Regions from separate parts of the Pseudomonas sp. 05L36 genome, predicted to be linked through region 2. Evidence: predicted binding sites of a transcription regulator. Region 2 holds the regulator's gene; each other region holds the start of a gene.
What was found. Region 2 encodes FliA, which starts transcription of late flagellar genes. Its sites were predicted from a motif close to CTAAAGTTTNNNNNNNNNNNGCCGNTAA; they were not measured.
Positions count from the first base shown of each region.

Region 1: a site for FliA is predicted at 5,972-5,999, ahead of AC1DKH_RS10765 (flagellar protein MotY). Genes of this name have one in related genera too.
Region 3: a site for FliA is predicted at 5,302-5,329, ahead of AC1DKH_RS08770 (chemotaxis protein CheW). Genes of this name have one in related genera too.

Region 1 covers NZ_JBFTOU010000007.1:221,722-229,504, reverse strand. Annotated here, with positions in the region: gene AC1DKH_RS10800 (molybdopterin oxidoreductase family protein) at 1-1,552, shown strand, start outside; gene grxD (Grx4 family monothiol glutaredoxin) at 1,650-1,991, shown strand; gene bfr (bacterioferritin) at 2,191-2,667, opposite strand; gene AC1DKH_RS10785 (bacterioferritin-associated ferredoxin) at 2,866-3,084, opposite strand; gene AC1DKH_RS10780 (peroxiredoxin) at 3,396-3,998, shown strand; gene rnt (ribonuclease T) at 4,185-4,862, opposite strand; gene pyrC (dihydroorotase) at 4,859-5,905, opposite strand; gene AC1DKH_RS10765 (flagellar protein MotY) at 6,065-6,970, shown strand; gene AC1DKH_RS10760 (argininosuccinate synthase) at 7,100-7,783, shown strand, end outside.
Region 2 covers NZ_JBFTOU010000026.1:58,666-66,448, forward strand. Annotated here, with positions in the region: gene flhA (flagellar biosynthesis protein FlhA) at 1-2,058, shown strand, start outside; gene flhF (flagellar biosynthesis protein FlhF) at 2,070-3,398, shown strand; gene fleN (flagellar synthesis regulator FleN) at 3,515-4,345, shown strand; gene fliA (RNA polymerase sigma factor FliA) at 4,342-5,082, shown strand; gene AC1DKH_RS24100 (chemotaxis response regulator CheY) at 5,251-5,622, shown strand; gene AC1DKH_RS24105 (protein phosphatase CheZ) at 5,644-6,432, shown strand; gene AC1DKH_RS24110 (chemotaxis protein CheA) at 6,487-7,783, shown strand, end outside.
Region 3 covers NZ_JBFTOU010000006.1:70,573-78,355, reverse strand. Annotated here, with positions in the region: gene AC1DKH_RS08795 (2-hydroxyacid dehydrogenase) at 143-1,117, opposite strand; gene AC1DKH_RS08790 (hypothetical protein) at 1,312-1,569, shown strand; gene AC1DKH_RS08785 (transporter substrate-binding domain-containing protein) at 1,709-2,848, shown strand; gene AC1DKH_RS08780 (YkgJ family cysteine cluster protein) at 2,904-3,653, opposite strand; gene AC1DKH_RS08775 (GNAT family N-acetyltransferase) at 3,850-4,308, opposite strand; gene AC1DKH_RS08770 (chemotaxis protein CheW) at 4,336-5,238, opposite strand; gene norR (nitric oxide reductase transcriptional regulator NorR) at 5,356-6,906, opposite strand; gene hmpA (NO-inducible flavohemoprotein) at 7,063-7,783, shown strand, end outside.

The sequences.
Region 1 (7,783 bases), on a different contig from region 2:
GACCGTGCCAGATGTGGAAAAACGCTTGAAGGCGATACAGGCCCGGGGCGGCAAAGTGGTGGTGGTCGATCCGCGCCGTAGTGAGACGGCGGCGATTGCCGATCAGCATCTGTTCGTGCGCCCGGGTGGTGATGCCGCGCTGTTGTTCGGCATGCTCAATACCTTGTTCGCTGAAGGTCTGACCCGCGACAGCCATCTGCCGGTGGACGGCCTGGAGGACGTGCGCGAGGCCGTCGCGCCGTTCACTGCCGAGGCCATGAGTCCGTTGTGCGCCGTACCGGCCGAACAGATCCGCCAGTTGGCGCGGGACTTCGCCGCGGCACCGAGTGCAGTCTGCTATGGCCGCATGGGCGTTTCGACCCAGGCCTTCGGTACGCTGTGCCACTGGGTGGTGCAGTTGATCAATCTGGTCACCGGCAATCTCGATCGCGTGGGTGGTGCCTTGTGCACCGAGCCAGCGGTGGATCTGGTGGCGACGACTTCGGGCGGGCATTTCAATCTGTGGCAGAGCCGGGTTTCCGGGCGCCCGGAATACGCCGGAGAACTACCTGTCTCGGCGCTGGCCGAAGAGATGCTCACCGAAGGGGAGGGGCAAGTCCGGGCGTTGATCACTGTGGCAGGCAATCCGGTGCTGTCCACGCCCAATGGCCGAAAGCTCGAGCAGGCGCTGGACGGGTTGGAGTTCATGGTCAGTATCGACCTGTACATCAATGAAACCACGCGTTACGCCGACTTGATCCTGCCGTCCACATCGGCGCTGGAAAACGACCATTACGACACCACGTTCAACCTGTTTGCGGTGCGCAACGTCAGCCGTTTCAACCGCGCCATCCTCGCAAAACCCCAAGGTGCATTGCACGACTGGGAGATTTTCGTCGGCCTGGCCAAGACATTTGCCGCCAGGACCGGTAAAGAGTTGAAACCCACCATCGCCCCCGCACAAATGATCGATCGCGGTCTGCGCATGGGGATGTACGGCGACACGTCAGAGCACAAGCTGTCGCTGGCGACTTTGTTCGATCATCCCCATGGCGTCGACCTGGGCGCTCTCAAGCCTAACCTGGCACCACGCCTGAAGACTGCCAATCAACGCATCCAGGCAGCGCCGGCCGAGATTCTCGCTGACCTGGCGCGCTTCGCAGCCTTGCAGGCGCCGGTCGCCGACGAGTTGTTGATGATTGGCCGCCGGCATGTACGCAGCAACAACTCATGGATGCATAACTATCATCGGTTGGTGAAGGGCAAACCACGTCACCAGTTGCTGATGCATCCGGACGACCTGGCCAGTCGCGGGCTCAGTGACGGGCAACGTGTGCGGGTCAGCTCGCGGGTGGGGGTAATTGAGGTCGAAGTGCTTGGCAGTCTGGACATGATGAAAGGCGTGGTCAGCCTCCCTCACGGCTGGGGTCACGCGCGGCCGGGCGTGCAAATGTCGATTGCCAGCAGTCAGCCGGGCTCAAGCGCCAACGACCTGACCGACGAATGCCGGCTTGACGAACTGTCGGGAAATGCCGCGCTCAATGGCGTACCGGTGACCGTGGCCGCAGCTTGAGTCAGTCTGACGGAGAGACCGAGCAGGGCGCTCGGCTTTCCGTTACAATGCGCCACCGTGCCGACCCATGAGTCGGAAAGTTCAGCCGAGGTGCTCCATGGATATCATCGAAACGATTAAAGAGCAGATTGCTAACAACACCATTCTGCTTTACATGAAAGGCTCGCCGAATGCCCCGCAGTGCGGCTTCTCCGCGAAAGCCGCGCAGGCCGTGATGGCGTGTGGCGAAAAGTTTGCGTACGTGGACATCCTGCAGAACCCGGAAATCCGCGCCAACCTGCCAAAATACGCCAACTGGCCGACTTTCCCGCAATTGTGGGTGGGTGGCGAGCTGGTCGGCGGTAGCGACATCATGACCGAGATGGCTGCTGACGGTTCGTTGCAGACCACCATCAAGGCTGCTGTTGAAGCCGCTGCTGCCAACAAGTCCGAAGCCTGATTCGGTTCCTGCTCCCTGTAGGAGCGAGCATGCTCGCGATGGTCGTTAACGATAACGCTGGGAGCCTGGTTCCCCGCAGCGCTTTCTGGTCCATCGCGAGCATGCTCGCTCCTACAATAAAAGCAGCAGGCACAAAAAAGCCCCGCCTCTTTAAAAGAGAGCGGGGCTTTTTATTGCATCGAAATTAACGGCGTAGAACTTACTCGTCTTCGCCCATCTGCGATTGCAGGTAGTTCTCGATACCAATCTTGTCGATCAGGCCCAGTTGGGTTTCCAGCCAGTCGATGTGTTCTTCTTCGGACTCGAGAATGTCTTCGAGCAGTTCACGGCTGCCGAAGTCGCCAACTTTCTCGCAATGCGCGATGGCCACTTTCAGATCGGCATGGCCGGTTTTTTCAATACGCAGGTCACACTCGATCATTTCCTTGGTGTGCTCGCCGATGTGCAGCTTGCCCAGGTCCTGGACGTTCGGCAGGCCTTCAAGGAACAGGATCCGCTTGATCAGCTTGTCCGCGTGCTTCATCTCGTCGATGGATTCGTGGTACTCGTGCTTGCCGAGCTTGTTCAGGCCCCAATCTTCATACATGCGCGCATGCAGGAAGTATTGATTGATCGCGACCAGCTCATTGGCGAGGATCTTGTTGAGATGCTGGATGACTGTAACGTCGCCTTTCATGATGGGGTCCTGCCCTTTATTAGCTGTCAATAGGGCAGAGTCTGAGCCGCGTATTTAAGGGTGTCAAACCTAAGTTATTGAAACTTAAATGAAAATTAATCTGAATAAGAATGTTTGTGTTCCGCGTCTAGAGCATAACTAGTTGATTTTGAGGCATAAAAAAACCGGACGTATGTCCGGTTCTTTGATATTCGATAGTTAGGCCGCGGTAAATTCTGCTGGAAAGGGAATTGCAGCCTGGGCCGTTTGCAGTTTGGTCAGGGTCTCGCGGACCACTTCCTTGGCGAGGCAGGCACATTTGCCGCATTGACTGGCAACGCCGGTAGCCACACGGACTTCCTTGTAGCTGCAGCATCCTTCATAGATCGCATCGCGGATTTGACCGTCGGTGACGCCAGTGCAGAGGCAAACATACATAAGGAAGGTCCGTCGCTGATTGTGACTCAATTGCGATGGATCTTAATGTTAACGAGAATGATTGTCAAAGTGGTTTCAGGGCACTTTTTGTCATAAATGGGTATGGCTGACGAACGGTCTGCCTGGCAAATTGGTGATGCAAAACCGTCGGGGATTTCATCGTACGGGGAAAAAACAGCTAAGCCAGCTCAAACACGCGGTGTATGATGGCCGGTCTTTTGCGACCGGGGATCGTGTCACAGGGCTGTCGCCTCAGGGTGGCAGGCTGATGCGAACCCTGTTTCTCACGCTATTACACCAGGAGATATCCAATGAGCGTACTCGTAGGCAAGCAAGCCCCTGACTTCACCGTACCGGCCGTACTCGGCAATGGCGAGATCGTTGACAGCTTCACCCTGTCCTCGGCGATCAAAGGCAAATACGGCCTGGTGTTCTTCTACCCACTGGACTTCACCTTCGTTTGCCCGTCCGAGCTGATCGCTCTGGACAACCGCATGTCTGAGTTCAAGGCACGCAACGTTGAAGTGATCGCTGTTTCGATCGACTCGCACTTCACCCACAACGCATGGCGCAACACTCCAGTGAACAATGGCGGTATCGGCCAGGTTCGCTACACCATGGCTGCCGACATCAAGCAGGACATCATGAAGGCCTACGACGTTCAGTCCGCTGACGGCGTGGCTTTCCGTGGCGCGTTCCTGATCGACGACAAAGGCGTTGTCCGCTCGCAGATCATCAACGACCTGCCGCTGGGCCGTAATATGGAAGAGCTGCTGCGTCTGGTCGACGCTCTGCAATTCCACGAAGAGCACGGCGAAGTCTGCCCTGCCAACTGGAAAAAAGGCGACAAAGGCATGAACGCTTCGCCTGAAGGCGTTGCGGCTTACCTGACCGAGCACGCTGCCGCTCTGTAAGGCGCACGCTCCAGCTATAAAAAGCAGGTACAAAAAAACCGGCCTTCGAGGCCGGTTTTTTTATGCGTTGGATTCTGACCCTGTAGGAGCGAGCTTGCTCGCGATGGATTCAAGAACACCGCTGGGTGTCAGGCTCCCCGCGTTATCGTTCACGACCATCGCGAGCAAGCTCGCTCCTACAACACATCAATCGTCGAAGTCTTCCCAGCCGCCCATCTGTTTCCAGCGATTGACGATGCCGCAGAACAGCTCTGCCGTCTTCTCGGTGTCATAGCGTGCCGAATGAGCTTCGCGACCGTCGAAATCGATGTCCGCAGCCTGGCACGCCTTGGCCAGCACGGTTTGGCCGTAGGCCAGGCCCGCGAGCGTTGCGGTATCGAAACTGGAGAACGGATGGAACGGATTGCGCTTCATGTCCAGGCGCGCAACCGCTGCATTCAGGAAGCCCAGGTCGAAGCTGCTGTTATGCCCGACCAGGATCGCCCGTTTGCAACCATTGGCCTTGAGGGCCTTGCGCACGCCGCGGAAGATATCGTTCAGGGCAGACTCTTCACTCACGGCCATGCGCAGCGGGTGATCGAGCTTGATCCCGGTGAACTCCAGGGCCGCCGCTTCGATGTTCGCGCCTTCGAACGGCTCGACACGGAAGAAGTAGGTGTGATCCGGATAAACAAAACCCTTTTCATCCATGGCGATGGTGGTCGCGGCGATCTCCAGAAGGGCGTCGGTGGCCGAATTGAAGCCACCGGTTTCTACGTCGACGACAACCGGCAAGTAACCACGGAACCTGGCCGCCATTGGATGACGAGGGCCGCCTCCGCCGCCATTGCCTTCCAGTTCGTCGTCGAAATGGTCTTCACTCACGCGTGTTCCTCCAGCAGGCGCCAGCGCAGTTTTTCACCGGCGCGCAGCGGGATAACGGTCAGCTCGCCAAATGGCAGGCTGGTCGGGGTGGTCCATTCTTCGCGGACCAGGGTGATGCGATCGGTGTTGGCCGGCAGGCCGTAGAAGCGCGGGCCGTTGAGGCTGGCGAAGGCCTCGAGCTTGTCCAGCGCATTGCGCTGTTCGAAGGCTTCGGCATACATCTCGATTGCCGCATAGGCGGTGTAGCAACCGGCGCAACCGCAGGCCGCTTCCTTGGCGTGCTGGGCGTGGGGCGCCGAGTCGGTGCCGAGGAAGAACTTCTCGCTGCCGCTGGTGGCGGCGTCGAGCAGGGCTTCCTGGTGGGTATTGCGCTTGAGGATCGGCAGGCAATAGAAGTGCGGCCGGATCCCGCCCACCAGCATGTGGTTACGGTTGTACAGCAGGTGGTGAGCCGTGATGGTCGCGCCGACGTTGGCCGAAGCCGAGTTGACGAACTGCACGGCGTCCGCGGTGGTGATGTGCTCGAAGACCACTTTGAGGGTCGGGAAGCGCTCGACCACACGGCGCATGTGTTCATCGATGAAGATTTTTTCGCGGTCGAAAACGTCGACATCACCACGGGTGACTTCACCGTGAACCAGCAACGGCATCCCGACTTCGGCCATGGCCTCGAGTGCGGGGAAAATCTTGTCGATGCTGGTGACGCCAGAGTCCGAGTTGGTGGTCGCGCCGGCCGGGTACAGCTTGGCGGCGTGAATGAATCCGCTGGCCTTGGCCTCGCGAATTTCTTCAGGCTGGGTGCGGTCGGTCAGGTACAGGACCATCAGTGGCTCGAACAGGCTGCCGGCCGGGCGGGCAGCGAGAATCCGCTGGCGATAGCCGTCGGCTTCGGCCGCGTTGCGCACCGGTGGAACCAGGTTGGGCATGATGATGGCGCGGCCAAAGGTGCGCGCGACATCCGCGACGGTATTGGTCAATACGGCACCATCGCGAAGATGAATATGCCAGTCGTCGGGACGCAGCAGGGTCAGGCGGTCGGACATGAGGGGATTCCAGGCGGGTCAAACTCAAGGGAATGCTACCGGAAAAGACTCTTGCAGGCACTCGCTATCAAGTTTTGCGCGAAGCTTCCGATATCCAACGGGTATGCCGTAAACATGTGTGTGTCGGTCTTTTTGTTGTAGAAGCCAGTGGAGCCTCCCGTGCGCCAGCGTTTTTTTGCCTTGCTCAGTGTGTTTGCCAGCCTTCCCGCGATGGCGCTCACTTTCCAGACCCGTCTGGAGAGCATTGAGTGGACGGTCGAGGGTGACAAGTTCGAATGCCGCATGACTCAGCCGATTACCGACTTCGGTTCGGGCGAGTTCGTGCGTCGCGCCGGCGAGCAGGCGACGTTTCGTCTGAAAACCTACAACCCGATGATTGGCGGTGGCTCGGCGACGCTGCTGGCCGCTGCCGCGCCGTGGCAACCGGGGCGTAACGATATCAACCTGGGCACGGTGAGAATCGGCAGCGGCAACGTGGTGTTCAACAGTTCACAGGTTCAGGCCGGACGCCTGATCAGCGGACTGATGGACGGTCGCAGCCCGGTGGTTCGCCATTTCGCGGGGGATGGCCGGGTGTCGGAAGTGCGCTTGCTGCCGGTCAGGTTCACCAAGGCGTTTGCCGATTACCAAAGCTGCGTGGCCAAACTGTTGCCGCAGAACTTCGAGCAGGTGAAACAATCCGAAATCGGCTTCCCCGGCGGCGGAATCGAGCTCGACGGCGCCGCGAAGGCCAAGCTGCAGGTGATGCTGGAGTACATGAAGGCCGATCCGACGGTCAATCGCATCGAGCTCGACGGTCACTCCGACAACAGTGGCAACCGTCTGACCAACCGCGACTTGTCGCGGCGCCGGGCCCTGGCAGTGATGGAGTTCTTCAAGGCCAACGGCATCCAGGAGTCGCAAATCACCGTGCGTTTCCATGGTGAGCGTTATCCGTTGGCGCCTAATACCAACAACGCCAACCGCGCGAAGAACCGACGGGTAGCGGTACGCCTGGAGCGCGGAGCACCTGTGGAACAAGTCGCCCCGCAAGCGACGAAAGCGGCCACTTCGGCAACTTCCTGACCCGGCGGTCATCGTCGCGCCCTCGACAGAATCTGTCGCTTCGTCGTCATAAGCTGTCGCGCCACTGTAAATTATTCTGTATGAGCGGTAGACTTCCCGGCTTTCCGTAGAACCCCGTGGAGTGATGGCATGGCGGACGTAAACAAGGTCGTTCTGGCGTATTCCGGCGGCCTGGACACTTCGGTGATCCTCAAGTGGCTGCAGGATACTTATAACTGTGAAGTGGTGACCTTCACCGCTGACCTGGGTCAGGGCGAAGAGGTCGAACCTGCACGCGCCAAGGCTCAGGCCATGGGCGTGAAAGAGATCTACATCGACGACTTGCGCGAGGAGTTCGTGCGCGATTTCGTTTTCCCGATGTTCCGCGCCAACACCGTTTACGAAGGCGAGTACCTGCTGGGTACTTCCATCGCTCGTCCGCTGATCGCCAAGCGCCTGATCGAAATCGCCAACGAAACCGGCGCTGACGCCATTTCCCACGGCGCCACCGGCAAGGGCAACGACCAGGTTCGTTTCGAATTGGGCGCGTACGCCTTGAAGCCTGGCGTGAAAGTGATCGCTCCGTGGCGCGAATGGGACCTGCTGTCCCGTGAAAAGCTGATGGATTACGCCGCGAAGCACGCGATTCCGATCGAGCGTCACGGCAAGAAGAAATCCCCGTACTCGATGGATGCCAACCTGCTGCACATCTCCTATGAAGGCGGCGTGCTGGAAGACACCTGGACCGAGCACGAAGAAGACATGTGGCGCTGGACCGTTTCCCCGGAAAACGCACCCGACAAGCCGCAGTACCTGGAACTGACCTACCGCAAC
Region 2 (7,783 bases):
CCGCTGTTGTTGCTGGTCATGCTGGCGATGATGATGTTGCCGGTGCCGCCGTTCCTGCTGGACGTGTTCTTCACCTTCAACATTGCCCTGTCCATCGTCGTGCTGCTGGTGTGCGTCTACGCCTTGCGGCCGCTGGATTTCGCGGTGTTCCCGACCATTCTGCTGGTGGCGACGTTGTTGCGCCTGGCGTTGAACGTGGCCTCCACGCGGGTGGTGATGCTCCACGGTCAGGACGGTCATGCGGCGGCCGGCAAGGTGATCCAGGCGTTCGGCGAGGTGGTGATCGGCGGTAACTACGTGGTCGGTATCGTGGTCTTCGCGATCTTGATGATCATCAACTTCGTCGTGGTGACCAAGGGCGCGGGGCGGATTTCCGAGGTGAGCGCGCGTTTCACCCTCGATGCGATGCCCGGCAAGCAAATGGCGATTGACGCCGACCTCAACGCCGGCCTGATCGATCAGGCCCAGGCCAAGGCCCGCCGTTCGGAAGTGGCCCAGGAAGCCGAGTTCTACGGCTCCATGGACGGTGCCAGCAAATTCGTCCGTGGTGACGCCATCGCCGGCCTGCTGATCCTGTTCATCAACCTGATCGGCGGCATGGCGGTCGGCATCTTCCAGCACAACATGAACTTTGCCGACGCCGGCAAGGTGTACGCGCTGTTGACCATCGGTGACGGTTTGGTGGCGCAATTGCCATCACTGTTGTTATCGACAGCCGCCGCGATCATGGTGACCCGTGCTTCCGGTTCGGAAGACATGGGCAAGCAAATCAATCGCCAGATGTTCGCCTCGCCCAAGGCGCTGGCGGTGGCGGCAGGCTTGATGGCGGTCATGGGCCTGGTGCCCGGCATGCCGCACTTCTCGTTCCTGAGCATGGCGGCCCTGGCGGCCGGCGGCGCTTACCTGTTCTGGAAAAAGCAGAACGTCGCCAAGGTGCAGGCCCTGCAAGAGGTCAAACGCCAGCAGGAGCTGCTGCCGTCGCCGGCCCGCGCCCAGGAAACCAAGGAGCTTGGCTGGGATGACGTGACGCCCATCGACATGATCGGCCTGGAGGTGGGTTATCGCCTGATTCCGCTGGTGGACCGCAACCAGGGTGGCCAGTTGCTGGCGCGGATCAAGGGGGTGCGCAAGAAGCTGTCCCAGGACCTGGGCTTCCTGATGCCGACCGTGCATATCCGCGACAACCTCGACCTGGCGCCCAGTGCCTATCGCCTGACCCTCATGGGGGTAATCCTGGCCGAAGCAGAGATTTACCCGGATCGCGAACTGGCGATCAACCCGGGACAGGTCTACGGCACGCTCAACGGCATTACCGCCAAAGATCCGGCTTTCGGCCTGGAGGCGGTCTGGATCGAAATCAGCCAGCGCGCCCAGGCGCAATCCCTCGGTTATACGGTGGTCGATGCCAGTACCGTAGTGGCTACCCACTTGAACCAGATTCTCTACAAGCATTCCAGTGAACTGATCGGTCACGAAGAAGTGCAGCAGCTCATGCAATTGCTGGGCAAAAGCTCGCCGAAGCTGGCCGAGGAGCTGGTGCCGGGCGTGGTTTCGCTGTCGCAGCTGCTCAAGGTGCTGCAGGCGCTGTTGGCCGAACAAGTGCCTGTGCGTGACATCCGCAGCATTGCCGAAGCCATCGCCAACAATGCCGCCAAGAGTCAAGATACCGCCGCGCTGGTGGCTGCCGTGCGTGTTGGCGTATCCCGTGCAATCGTGCAAAGCATTGTAGGCACTGAGTCGGAGCTGCCAGTGATCACGCTGGAGCCAAGGTTGGAACAGATATTGCTCAATAGTCTGCAAAAGGCCGGACAAGGCTCGGAAGAGGGCGTTCTGCTGGAGCCAAGCATGGCTGAGAAGCTGCAACGTTCGTTGATCGACGCAGCGCAGCGCCAGGAGATGCAAGGTCAACCGGTGATTCTGCTGGTGGCCGGTCCGGTTCGCGCGATGCTCTCGCGATTCGGCCGGCTCGCAGTCCCGGGTTTGCACGTGTTGGCTTACCAGGAAATCCCTGACAACAAGCAAGTGACCATCGTTGCGACAGTAGGGCCCAACGGCTGAGGTAGTGGTTTATGCAAGTTAAGCGTTTTTTCGCCGCCGATATGCGTCAGGCCATGAAGCTGGTTCGCGATGAGCTGGGCGCTGATGCCGCCATCATTGGCAACCGCCGGATCGCCGGGGGTGTCGAGCTGACGGCAGCGCTGGATTACAAGTTGTCGGCGCTGGCGCCGCGGGTTCCGAACATGGAACTCGAAGACGAGCTGCGCAAGACTCAGTCGCGGATCGTCACTGCCCAGGCCGAACTGAGCCTGCGTGGCGTCGGCGAGAGCGATAATGCGACCAATCGCCAGTTGTTCGCCGGCTTGCCGCTCACCGCAGCCGAGCCGTTGATCGAGCCGACCTACGCCGAACCCCGTCGCCCCGCACCGCCCGCTGCACCAGCCTCCACTGGCGTGGACCCGCGCGCGTTCGACTCGATGCGTTTCGAACTCAACAGCCTGCGCGAACTCATGGAAGTACAACTCGGCTCCCTGGCCTGGAATCAGCTGCAGGGCAGCCGTCCGGACCAGGCCAACCTCTGGCGTCGCCTGCAACGCATTGGTCTGTCAGGCCCGTTGTCGCGCGACCTGCTGGCGCTGATCAGCGAAATCGAAGAACCTCGTCAGGCCTGGCGCATGTTGCTGGCGCACCTGGCGCGCATGATCGTTACCCCGCAAGTCGAGCCGCTGGAAGAGGGCGGTGTGATCGCCATGGTCGGCCCAGCCGGCATGGGCAAGACCACCACCCTGGCCAAGCTGGCGGCCCGTTACGTGCTCAAGTACGGCGCGCAGAACATTGCACTGGTGAGCATGGACAGCTTCCGCATCGGTGCCCAGGAGCAGCTCAAGACCCTGGGGCGCATTCTCAATGTGTCGGTGACCCACGTCGATCCGGGCCAGTCCCTGGTGCAGGCGCTGGAACCCTTGCTGCGCAAGCGCGTGGTGCTGATCGATACCGCCGGCCTGCAGGCCAGCGATCCGGCCCTGCGCATGCAACTCGAAAGCCTGGCCGGTCGAGGCATCCGCTCGAAAAATTATCTGGTCCTGGCAACCACCAGCCAGAAACAGGTTCTAACCGCCGCCTATCATAGTTACAAGCGTTGCGGGCTCGCGGGCTGCATCCTGACTAAACTGGATGAAACGGCTAGTCTGGGCGAGGTGTTGAGCCTGGCCATCAGTCATGAGCTGCCGGTGGCCTACCTGACCGATGGCCCGCGGATTCCGGATGATCTCCATCTGCCGCGCCGTCATCAGTTGGTCAGTCGCGCCGTCAGCGTGCAAATGCAGGAAGAACCCAGCGAAGAAGCCATGGCTGACATGTTCGCTGATATTTACCACAGCCAAACCAAGCAGGTTGGCTAAGGTAGTAATGAACAGTTTTTGTACCTACATCGATGGTCTGCCATGCATTGTTCCGTTTGTGAACGCGCAGCCAGTAATGTGGCCTCCGTCTATGCAAGACAAGGTAAAGAAATAACATGGGCAGCATGCATCCCGTACAGGTGATCGCGGTGACCGGCGGCAAAGGTGGCGTCGGGAAAACTAATGTGTCAGTGAACTTGTCCCTGGCTCTGGCTGAGCTTGGCCGGCGCGTCATGCTGTTGGACGCCGACCTGGGGCTGGCGAACGTCGACGTTCTGCTGGGCCTGACACCCAAACGTACCCTGGCCGACGTGATCGAGGGCCGCTGCGAACTGCGCGATGTACTGCTGCAGGGACCCGGCGGCATCCGTATCGTTCCGGCCGCATCCGGCACTCAGAGCATGGTGCATCTGAGCCCCGCGCAACACGCCGGCCTGATCCAGGCCTTCAGCGATATCGGCGACAACCTCGACGTATTGGTGATCGACACCGCTGCGGGCATTGGTGACTCGGTAGTCAGTTTCGTTCGCGCAGCCCAGGAAGTGCTGCTGGTGGTGTGCGACGAGCCGACCTCGATCACTGACGCCTACGCCTTGATCAAATTGCTTAACCGTGACTACGGCATGAACCGCTTCCGCGTCCTGGCCAACATGGCCCAGAGCCCGCAGGAAGGGCGCAACCTGTTCGCCAAGTTGACCAAGGTCACGGATCGCTTCCTCGACGTCGCCCTGCAATACGTCGGCGCGGTGCCCTACGACGAAAGCGTGCGCAAGGCCGTGCAGAAGCAGCGCGCCGTCTACGAGGCCTTCCCCCGTTCCAAGTGCTCGCTGGCATTCAAGGCCATCGCACAGAAGGTCGATACCTGGCCGCTGCCTGCCAACCCGCGCGGGCACCTGGAGTTTTTCGTCGAGCGCCTCGTGCAGCAGACAGCAGGACCGGTTCTATGACAGCAAGCGGTTACAACCTCTACAAAAAATCGGCGCGTGATGCGCAGTACGAGCTGATCGAGCGTTACGCGCCGCTGGTTAAACGCATTGCCTACCACTTGTTGGCGCGCCTGCCGGCCAGCGTCCAGGTCGAAGACCTGATCCAGGCCGGGATGATCGGCCTGCTTGAGGTGTCGACCAAATATGACGCCAGCAAAGGCGCCAGTTTCGAGACGTACGCGGGCATTCGAATCCGCGGCGCCATGCTCGATGAAGTGCGCAAGGGGGACTGGGCGCCACGTTCGGTTCACCGCAATACGCGCATGGTCAGCGATGCCATTCGCTCGATTGAAGCGAAAACCGGCCGTGACGCTAAAGATCACGAAGTTGCGGCCGAACTCCAATTGAGTCTCGACGATTACTACGGGATTTTGAACGACACCCTGGGCAGCCGGCTGTTCAGTTTCGACGACCTGTTGCAGGACGGCGAACACGAAGGTCTGCACGAGGATGGCGCGAGTGCTCATATCGAGCCGTCACGCGATCTGGAAGATGAACGCTTCCAGGCTGCGCTGGCGGAGGCGATTGCCAATTTGCCGGAGCGTGAGCGACTGGTGTTGGCGCTGTACTACGACGAAGAGTTGAACCTCAAGGAAATCGGTGAGGTCCTGGGGGTCAGCGAATCTCGGGTCAGCCAGTTACACAGCCAGTGCGCGGCCCGTTTGCGGGGGCGTTTGGGGGAGTGGCGAGCGCGCTGAAGGCAGTGTGGGGGACACTGCGAACGAGGCCGGTGTGGTGTTGAACTGCGCCGGTCGCGATCTGTTGTGCTCCAGACAGTCATCGAGTGCTTTGCCGGATTGATTGAAATGGCGCGTCCAGGTGCTGGGCGCGTTTAAGACTGCTTGGAGGTCGAATTGGACAAGAACATGAAAATCCTCATCGTTGATGACTTCTCAACGATGCGGCGGATCATCAAGAACCTGCTGCGTGACCTTGGGTTCACCAACACCGTCGAGGCCGACGATGGCACTACCGCCATTCCGGTGCTCAACAGCGGAAGCATCGACTTTCTGGTAACGGACTGGAACATGCCTGGCATGACCGGTATCGATCTGCTGCGCCACGTGCGTGCCGATGAAAAGCTCAAGCACCTGCCGGTGCTGATGGTGACCGCTGAAGCCAAGCGCGAGCAGATCATCGAAGCGGCCCAGGCCGGCGTTAACGGCTATGTGGTCAAACCCTTCACGGCCCAGGCGTTGAAAGAAAAAATCGAGAAGATTTTCGAACGCATCGGTTGATGAGTGCGCCACGGGGGAGCTATGGGCAATAACGAAACTTCATTGGGCGACTTTGAGTCGACCCTGAAAAAACACGCCGTCGAATTGGTCGAGAGCCTTGAAAAAGGCAAGTTCGGCGACGCGGTGCAATTGATCCATGAGCTCAACCAGACCCGTGACCGCGGCCTGTATCAGGAAGTGGGCAAGCTCACTCGCGAACTGCATAGCGCGATCGTCAATTTCCAGATTGACCCGCACATGCCGCAAGCCGAAGAAGTGTCCCAGATCACCGACGCCACCGAGCGTCTGGGCTATGTGGTCAAGCTGACCGAGGCTGCGGCCAACCGCACCATGGATCTGGTGGAAAGTGCCACGCCGCTGGTCAATGGCCTGGCGGATGAAGCCCAGGCCTTGAGCACGGACTGGGGACGCTTCATGCGTCGCGAAGTCGGCGCCGAAGAGTTTCGTGAACTGGCCCGCCGGGTCGACGGCTTCCTGGTGCGCAGCGGCACGGATAATCGCGCGGTGTCGGGCAACCTCAACGACATCCTGCTCGCCCAGGATTACCAGGACCTCACAGGGCAAGTGATCAAGCGAGTGACCCAGTTGGTCACCGAAGTTGAAAGCAACCTGCTCAAGCTCGTGCTGATGGCCAGTCAGGTGGACCGCTTTGCGGGCATCGAACATGACCGTGAAGCGATGCTTGCAGAAAAAGATCCACAAAAACATCTCTCTCAGGGTGAAGGTCCGCAGATTCATGCCGATAAAAGAGAAGACGTTGTGTCCGGTCAGGACGATGTGGACGATTTGTTATCCAGCCTGGGATTTTAGAGTTTTAGAATTTTAGGTTTTTTGGGTTTTTAGACCTGTAGGAGCACCCCCTTAATGAGCTTCGGCGCCGATGAAGAGATCCTTCAGGATTTCCTGGTTGAGGCCGGCGAGATTCTAGAGCAACTGTCCGAGCAACTGGTCGAGCTGGAAAGCCGTCCGGATGATGCGGATCTGCTCAATGCAATTTTTCGCGGTTTTCACACTGTAAAAGGGGGCGCCGGCTTCCTTCAGCTCAACGAGCTGGTGGAGTGCTGCCACATCGCCGAGAACGTGTTCGACATCCTGCGCAAGGGTGAGCGTCGCGTCGACTCGGAACTGATGGACGTGGTTCTCGAAGCGCTGGACGCGGTGAACAGCATGTTCAGCGAAGTCCGCGAACGCAGCCCGATCACCGCTGCGACACCTGAACTGCTCGCGGCGCTGGCCCGTCTGGCCGAGCCGCAATCGGCTGACGAGGCCGCATCAGCACCTGTCGCCGAAGTGATTGAAGAGTCTGTGGCAGAAAGCGAATCGGGCGATATCACCGACAATGAATTCGAACAACTGCTGGACTCGCTGAACGCCGTCAAGGCCAAGGCCAAGGCCGAGGCGCCGGCGGCTGTTTCTGCGCCGGTCAGCGATGAAATCACCGATGCCGAGTTCGAGTCGTTGCTCGATCAACTGCACGGCAAGGGCCAGTTCGCCGTTGACGCGGTGGTCCCGGCGCCAGCTGCGCCAGAGGCCCCGAAAGCGGCCGGCGACAGCTCCGATATTACTGACGACGAATTCGAAGCACTGCTCGACCAACTGCACGGCAAGGGTAACTTCGCTGTCGATGCGCTGGAGTCGGCCATTGCTTCCGTACCGGCTGCTGCCGCGCCAACCGCTGCAGCGGTCGGCAGCGATCTGATCAGCGATCACGAATTTGAATCGCTGCTCGATGAGTTGCACGGCAAAGGCAAGTTCAGCGAAGTCGGCAAGGCGACGGTTGCCAGCGGATCGAACACGTCCGTTGCCGCGCCGGCCGCGAAGGCTGCGGCGCCGAAACCTGTGACCAGGGCACCCGAGCCAAAAGCCGAAACGCCGGCTGCAGCCGCTGCACCTGCTGCTGCGCGTGCCCCGGCCGCGCCACCGGCGGAAAAGCCGGCCAGTGAAGCCGAGACCACCGTGCGCGTCGATACCGCGCGTCTCGACGAGATCATGAACATGGTCGGCGAGTTGGTGCTGGTGCGTAACCGCCTGGTCCGCCTGGGCCTCAACAGCGGCGACGAAGCCATGTCCAAGGCCGTGTCGAACCTCGACGTGGTCACGGCCGACCTGCAAACCGCGGTCATGAAGACCCGGATGCAGCCGATCAAGAAAGTCTTCGGGC
Region 3 (7,783 bases), on a different contig from region 2:
GTAAACAAGGAGAGTCTATCTCGTGGTTTTGTTGTTCGGCTGCTGACTGAATTGCAGGGTGTGTATTCAGAGAGTTGTTTAATAACTTGAAAGTGACTTTTTTTCAAACGGGCAGGCGCTTGTAACGTCTGCCCGATTTGCGTTAACCCTTCCAGACTTGCGGGTTGACCAGGTCCTGCGGTCGCTCGCCCAGCAGGGCACTGCGCAAGTTGGCCAGGGCACGGTTGGCCATGGCATCGCGGGTCTCATGGGTGGCCGAGCCGATGTGCGGCAAGGTCACGGCATTTTTCAGCTGGAACAGTGGCGACTCGGCCAGTGGTTCTTTTTCGTACACGTCCAGCCCTGCACCCCTAATGCGGTTGTTTTGCAGCGCTTCGATCAGCGCCGGTTCATCCACCACCGGACCACGGGAAATGTTCACCAGAATGGCACTTGGCTTCATCAGTGCCAGTTCACGATGGCTGATCAAGTGTTTGGTTTTCTCGCTGAGCGGCACCACCAGGCAGACGAAATCAGCTTCGGCCAGCAATTGATCGAGGCTGCGGTACTGCGCGTCGAGTTCCTGTTCCAGTTCGGTCTTGCGGCTGTTACCGCTGTAGATGACCGGCATGTTGAACCCCAGGCGGCCACGCCGGGCGATGGCGGCACCGATGTTGCCCATGCCGACGATGCCCAGCGTCTTGCCATGCACATCACAACCGAACAGCTGCGCACCGACAGTGGCCTGCCATTGCCCGGCCTTGGTCCAGGCATCCAGTTCGGCGACGCGACGCGCGCTGCTCATCAACAGAGCAAACGCCAGGTCGGCGGTGCTTTCGGTGAGCACATCCGGCGTGTTGGTCAGCATGATCCCGCGTTCGTTGAAGTAGGCCAGGTCATAGTTGTCGTAGCCCACCGAGACGCTGGACACCACTTCCAGCCTGGCGGCGTTTTCCAACTGGGCGCGGCCGAGTTTGCGACCCACGCCGATCAGGCCGTGGGCGTGGGGCAGGGCTTCGTTGAATTGGGCGTTGATGTCGCCGTTTTTCGGATTCGGCACGATGACATCGAAGTCTTGTTGCAGGCGTTCGACCATTTCCGGGGTGACGCGGCTGAAGGCCAGGACAGTCTTTTTCATGGGAGGCGGGCTCGTCGGGCGGTGAAGAATGATGAGCACGCTAACATTCTTCGCGGGATTTGTGCGAGTCGTCAGGCGGTCAATGCAAGCTTGCAGCTTGCGGTGCTCCATCCAGTTATACTGCCGCACTTCTTATACTGTGGCATGCGGCTCGTTCACCGGGCCCGACACTTCATGCACCACCCGGAGCTTTCATGACTTCCCCGAAACAACCGCCGGTCGCCGACGCCCTGAGCGACGTGCAGGCAGAGCTGCCAGACAGCGTCGACTCCAGCGCCGACAGCGAAACCAAAGCCGAAATCCCGGCCTTCAAGTTCCCGTTCAAACCGGGCGAACTGGCGGCCGCCAAGGGCTCCAACCAGCCGTGGTACAAGAACGGCGCCAAGAACGGCCACACCAAGACACCGGGCATGGCGCCGCCGGGAACTCGTCGATCGATGGGTAAGCGTTAAGGTTCAGGCATTTTCAGGTCGCCCGTATTCCTTGCTGTAAGTCAGAGCGTTCCTACACCGGTTGGCGATTCGCCCTCTGGGAATCTCGAAGGCCATTCGTCGAGGATTCATTTCCATGAATCTTGATGAAGGTTTTCTCATGCGTCTGCTTAAGTTTTTTTCTGCACCCCTGATAGTGGCTCTGGCCGCGGGTTGTACTACAGCTGTCGTCGATCCACAGATCCGTTTCGGTGTCGAGCCGCTTGTACCGCCGTTTGAATTCCGTAACGCGAATGGCGAACTGGAAGGGCTCAATATCGAGTTGGGCAATGCGCTGTGTGCCGAACTCAAGTCCCGCTGTGTCTGGGTTGACCAGGATTACGCCACCAACATCGATGCGCTCGAAGGCGGTCGTTTCGACGCAATCATGCCGATGACAGCCACATCGTTGCGTCGCGAGCGTGTCGATTTCACCGAAAACCTGCATCCCCTGAGCAGCAGGCTGGTGGCTCCCAAGGAGGCGAATCTGCAACCCGATGCTCAATCGCTCCGGGGCAAGCGTGTCGGCGTGCTGGCCGGTACCAGTCGCGAGGCGTTCGCCAAGGCGCGTTGGGCGCAGGCGGGGGTAACAGTACGCAGCTTCAACCTCAATGATCGATTGATCGCCAGCCTGCTGGCGGGAGAGCTGGATGCGACTTTGCAAGACTCGATCGAAATTACCTACGCGCTATTGAGTAAACCGCAGGGGCAAGGTTTTGACTTCGCCGGCCCGGCGATTAGCGATCCCATGCTGGGCAGCGGCGTGGCCATGGCGGTTCGCAAAAACGACACCCTGCTGCGCAATAACCTGAATGCTGCTCTTGAGCGGTTGAAACAAAATGGTCAGCTGCAAGCAATAACCCAGCGCTACTTGCCGACGCTGGCTCTCGAGTTTCCTCGGTACTTTCCAAACGAAGAAGGCATGCCATTTTCCAATGCGGTTCAGGTTGGTCAGACACTTTACCTCTCTGGCGTAATCGGAATGACGGAGGCAGGGGAGTTGGTGAAAGGTGGTATAGGGCCGCAAATGGAACAGGCCATGGCCAATCTGCGCAAAGCACTGCAGCATCATGGGTCGTCTCTGGCGCAGGTGGCCAAATGCACGGTTATTCTTTCCGACATGAAGGACTTTGCTGCCATGAATGCTGTTTATCGCAGCTACTTTCCGGCGGATCGGTTACCCGCTCGTACGACATTTGCTGGCAAGCTTGTACTGGACGCAGGGGTGGAAGTGGAGTGTCTGGCGGTCACGACGCTTTAAATCTTTACCTGTCTGAAGGCGCGTGCGCAGCTCGCAAAGCTGCGCACCTGACCTCTCAAGCCGTGCGCAACGAAATGAACGCAAAGTTCGTCGGCGCATCCGCCGCCACTTTCGCCCCGGCCGCAACAATCTGCCCGGCGATATCGTCCCCCGACACATGAAACAGCCACTCGCTGCCCCACTCCGGCAACATTTGCCCGGTCAGTTCGTCGATGATTCTGGCGAACTCCGCCATATCCGGAAGATATGCGGTAAACCCGTCGCCCTTCAGGGCCGTCGTGCGGATGCCCAGCTGTGCGCAAATCGCATCCTTGGTCTGAATTTCGTCGCGATCCGCCTGACGGGAACGCTGGATCAATTCCGATAACTCCCGGTCGACCAGTTTGCCACCGACAATCAGCTCTGGCCCTGTTTCCCAGGACTCTGGCGGGCACTCCTTGGCGGTGGGGTTCAGGGGAATGTGCGGATTGATTTCCATCGGATAGATGCGACACACCAACGGCCGGCGTTCGTAGATGCGGCAGCGGTTGTCTTCGTCAAGATTCCGGCAGGGGCCGACATTGTAGGCGGCGAAGGTGATGGCCACGTACGCGTCGGATTCGCCGCTGCGCACCGCCGCCGAACGGCGTACGGTGTGCTCCCGTTGTTGCACTGGCAGGCCCAGGCCGTTGTCCAGAAACGCTTCCACCAGTACGATCACCTGAGCACCGTCGGCTGCCCACATCCGGGCTTCGCTCAGGGTCAGGGGCACATGGTGGCCGTTGCAGCATTTGCCGCAGCCTACGCAGGAAAACCTTGTATTCATTGAGTGTTCATTCGCATTACAGGGCATGAAACGGCGACAGAATGCCGCCACAAAAGCCGCTATCGAAGCAAATTATGCGCCACTCAGTTGGCCTCGCCGGCCGGAGCAAGCCCGCTCCTACAGGAATCGCGCCCTACACATGTTTTGTGATCGGCCCGGTCACTGTAGGAGCTGGCTTGCCAGCGAAGGCGGCATGTCAGAGAGGAACCGGCTCCCGGCGGACTGCGCGCATCCCGACGCTTTCATACAAGCGCCGCGCCCGAAGGTTGTCTTCCAGAACCTTCAGGTCCACGAAGCCTTCACGCCGCTGCTGGAATACCTTGAACGCTTGCAACAGCAAGGCACGCCCCAATCCACGGCCCTGAAACCGCGGATGCACCACCAGGTTCTTGATGTAGGCACTGGTCCAGCACTGACACACACCCACCACACCTTCGGCATCCTGGGCAATGAAGCACAGGGCCGGGTCATATTCCGGATCGGTTTCGAACTGCCGTTGCCACATGTCCAGCGCGGCTACACGCCCAGCGCCGTCGAGATAACCGAGCTCCATCAGCCGATGCACGGCGGCGGCCAGTTCGGGGCGGTACTCGGTCAATTGCAGGCCGGCTGGCCAATCGGGGGACGGCACGACGACAGAGAGGTCGCGCCGCATCAGCCAGCAGAACTCTTCGGTCAACACTCAATAACCCTGTTCGGCGACAGCCTTGGCCGCGGTGATCAGGCACTGGGTCAGTTCCGGCGAAGAGAACTTGGTCAGCACCGCGTTCGCCCCCGCCAGTCGTGCTTTCTCGGCGTTCATCGCACTGTCCAGCGAGGTGTGCAGCAGTACATAAAGATGCGCGAAATCCGGAGTTTCCCGCAGGGTACGGGTGAAGGCGTAGCCGTCCATCTCCGACATTTCGATGTCCGAGACGATCAGGTTGATCTGTTGTGCGGTGCCTTGCAGGTCCAGCAGGCAGTCGATGGCTTCCTTGGCGCTGCGGGCCGTATGGCATTGCAGGCCGAGGTTGCGCAGGGTGTGCACCGATTGCTGCAAGGCTACCTGGCTGTCATCGACCACCAGGATGCGCGCGTTGCCGAGCAGTTCGGCGTCTTCCATGCTCAGCTCGGTCGGCGCCATTTCGATTTGTGCCGGGGCGATGCCGTGGATGACTTTTTCGATGTCCAGCACTTGCACCAGGGTGCCATCGACCGACGTCACGCCGGTGATGTAGGCGCGCGAACCACCGGAGCCGAAGGGCGGCGGGCGGATGTCGGTGGTCAGGCAATGGACGATCTTGCTCACGGCCTGCACGTGCAGGCCCTGCTTGGAGCGGCTGACGTCGGTGACGATCAGGCAGCCGCCGTTCGGGTCTTCCAGCGGACGTTCGCCAATGGCACGGCTGAGGTCGATCACCGACAGCGAGGCACCGCGCAGGCTGGCGATGCCTTTGACGTGAGGGTGCGACTCCGGCAGCCGGGTCAGCGGCGGGCAGGGAATGATTTCACTGACCTTGAGCAGGTTGATCGCCATCAACTTGCCGCTGCGCAAGGTAAACAGCAGAAGCGAAAGTGAGTCTGCGCGGGCTTTGGTGGAGGACATAGGAACCTTCTCTGGAAAAAGGTGACGGGCAATCCCGGGATCGCCAATGACTTCGATGCCGGGTTATCGACTTGTCGGGGGCAGGCTTTAGCATTTCCGTTGAATGTCAGGCCGCCATCACTTCATCCCCAACCGCTTGGCCATCCGCCCCAGGTTCGCCCGATCCAGGCCCAGCTCACGGGCCGCGCTTGCCCAGTTGTTGTTATGCCGCTCCAGGCAGGCACCGATCAATTGACGCTGATAACGCTCGGTGGCCTCGCGCAAATCGCCAGTCACCAGTTGCGTGACGCTGGCAGCCGGTTGCTCGGCAGCGGCTTCGACGCTGGCGTTGGGCAAGTCCAGGTCGGCTGCGCTCAAGCTGAGAATCTTCGGCCGTTCCTTGCAGTTGCCCAAGGCTTTCAAGGCGCTGCGGCCGATCAAGTGTTCAAGCTCGCGCACGTTGCCGGGCCAGTCGTAGGCCAATAGCGCGGCCTGGGCGTCGCTGTTCAGGCGCAGGCTGTTGAGGCCCATGCGCGAGCGGTTCTGCTCCAGGAAGTAACCGCTGAGCAGCAGCACATCGCGTCCGCGATCGCGCAGGGCCGGCACCAGCAGCGGATAAACGCTGAGGCGATGGTAGAAGTCGGCGCGGTAACGGCCGCTGCGCACTTCTTCGGCGAGGTCGCGGTTGGTCGCCGCGATCAGGCGCACGTCGACCTGATGCTCCTTGTCCGAGCCCAGTCGCTGCAGTTGACCGCTCTGCAACACGCGCAGCAACTTGGCCTGCACGGTCAGCGACAACTCACCGACTTCATCGAGAAACAGCGTGCCGCCGTTGGCCAGTTCGAACTTGCCACGGCGGTCGTTCAGCGCACCGGTAAAAGCACCGCGGACATGGCCGAACAATTCGCTTTCCACCAGTGTGTCGGGCAACGCGGCGCAGTTGAGGCTGATGATCGGTTTGTCGGAGCGGGGCGAGGCGGCATGGATGGCCTGGGCCACCAACTCCTTGCCGACCCCGGTTTCGCCGGTGATCAACACGGTCAGGTCGCTGCCGCCCACCAGACTGATTTCTTCGGCCAGACGCTTGTGGGCCTTGCTTTGGCCGATCATCTCGCGAGTCTGCTGGCCGCTGGCCTGGCGGTAGACCTCGGCGCGCTGATGCTCGTCTTCGACCCGGTTGTTCAAGCGCTCGATGCGCTCGGCGGCGTTGACTGTGGCGGCCGCGAGGCTGGCGAAGGCTTGCAGGGCATCCAGCTCGATCGGTTCGAAGCGCTCCGGATCGAGGGCGTCGAGGGTCAGCAGGCCCCATGGGCGCTCGTCGATGAATAACGGGCAACCCATGCAGTCATGAACTTCCAGATGATCATCCAGGCCATCGACCAGGCCGTCATAGGGGTCAGGCAAGTCGCTGTCGGCAGCGAAACGGGTCGGGCCTGGGCCGCTGAGCAGCGCTTGGAAACGCGGGTGCTCGCTGACCTTGAAGCGCCGACCGAGGGTATCGGTACTCAAGCCGTCGACCGCCAGCGGCACCAGCCATTCACCGTCGAGACGCAGCAGAGCGGCGGCGTCGCATGGCAGCAGGGCGCGCATGGCTTCCAGCAGGCGGCGATAACGCTCGCCCTCGGGCAGTTCGCGGGACAGGTCGGAGACCAGGGGCAGCAGGGCGGTGAGCAGGGGTTTTGCAGTCATAGTGACTCCGTGTAGTCGGTATGACTATAAGTCAGGCAGTGTCTAAATGACTATTAAGTTATTAACTTATTGATTTATAAAGACTAAATAGTTGGCATGGAAACTGATAGGCATAGGGTAATCCGTTAGCAATCCAAGAAGACCAGGAGTCACTTTATGCTGAGCGTTCAAGATCGTGCCATCGTCAAATCCACTGTGCCACTGCTCGAAAGCGGTGGTGAAGCGCTGATCACACACTTCTACCGCATGATGCTCTCCGAATACCCGGAAGTCCGCCCACTGTTCAACCAGGCCCACCAGGCCAGTGGTGATCAGCCGCGAGCCCTGGCCAACGGCGTATTGATGTATGCGCGCCATATCGACCAACTCGACCAGTTGGGCGACCTGGTGGCCAAGATCATCAACAAGCACGTGGCCCTGCAGATTCTGCCGGAGCACTACCCGATTGTCGGCAGCTGCCTGCTGCGGGCCATTGCCGAAGTATTGGGCGAAGAGATCGCCACCCCGGAAGTGATCGCGGCCTGGGGTGCGGCCTACGGGCAACTGGCGGACATCCTGATCGGTGCCGAAACCAGCATCTACGACCAGAAGGAACAGGCACCGGGCGGCTGGCGCGGGGCGCGGGAATTCATCGTGGCCGGCAAGGTCGAGGAGAGCGCCGAGATCACCTCGTTCTACTTTGAACCTGCAGACAAAGGCCCGATTCTGGAGGCAGAACCCGGCCAGTACATCGGTATGAAACTGATCCTCGACGGTGAAGAGATCCGTCGTAACTACTCGCTGTCAGCGCTGGCGAACAAAGGCCAGTACCGCATCAGCGTCAAGCGTGAAGCCGGTGGCCGCGCTTCCAACTACTTGCATGACCAGTTGCATGTTG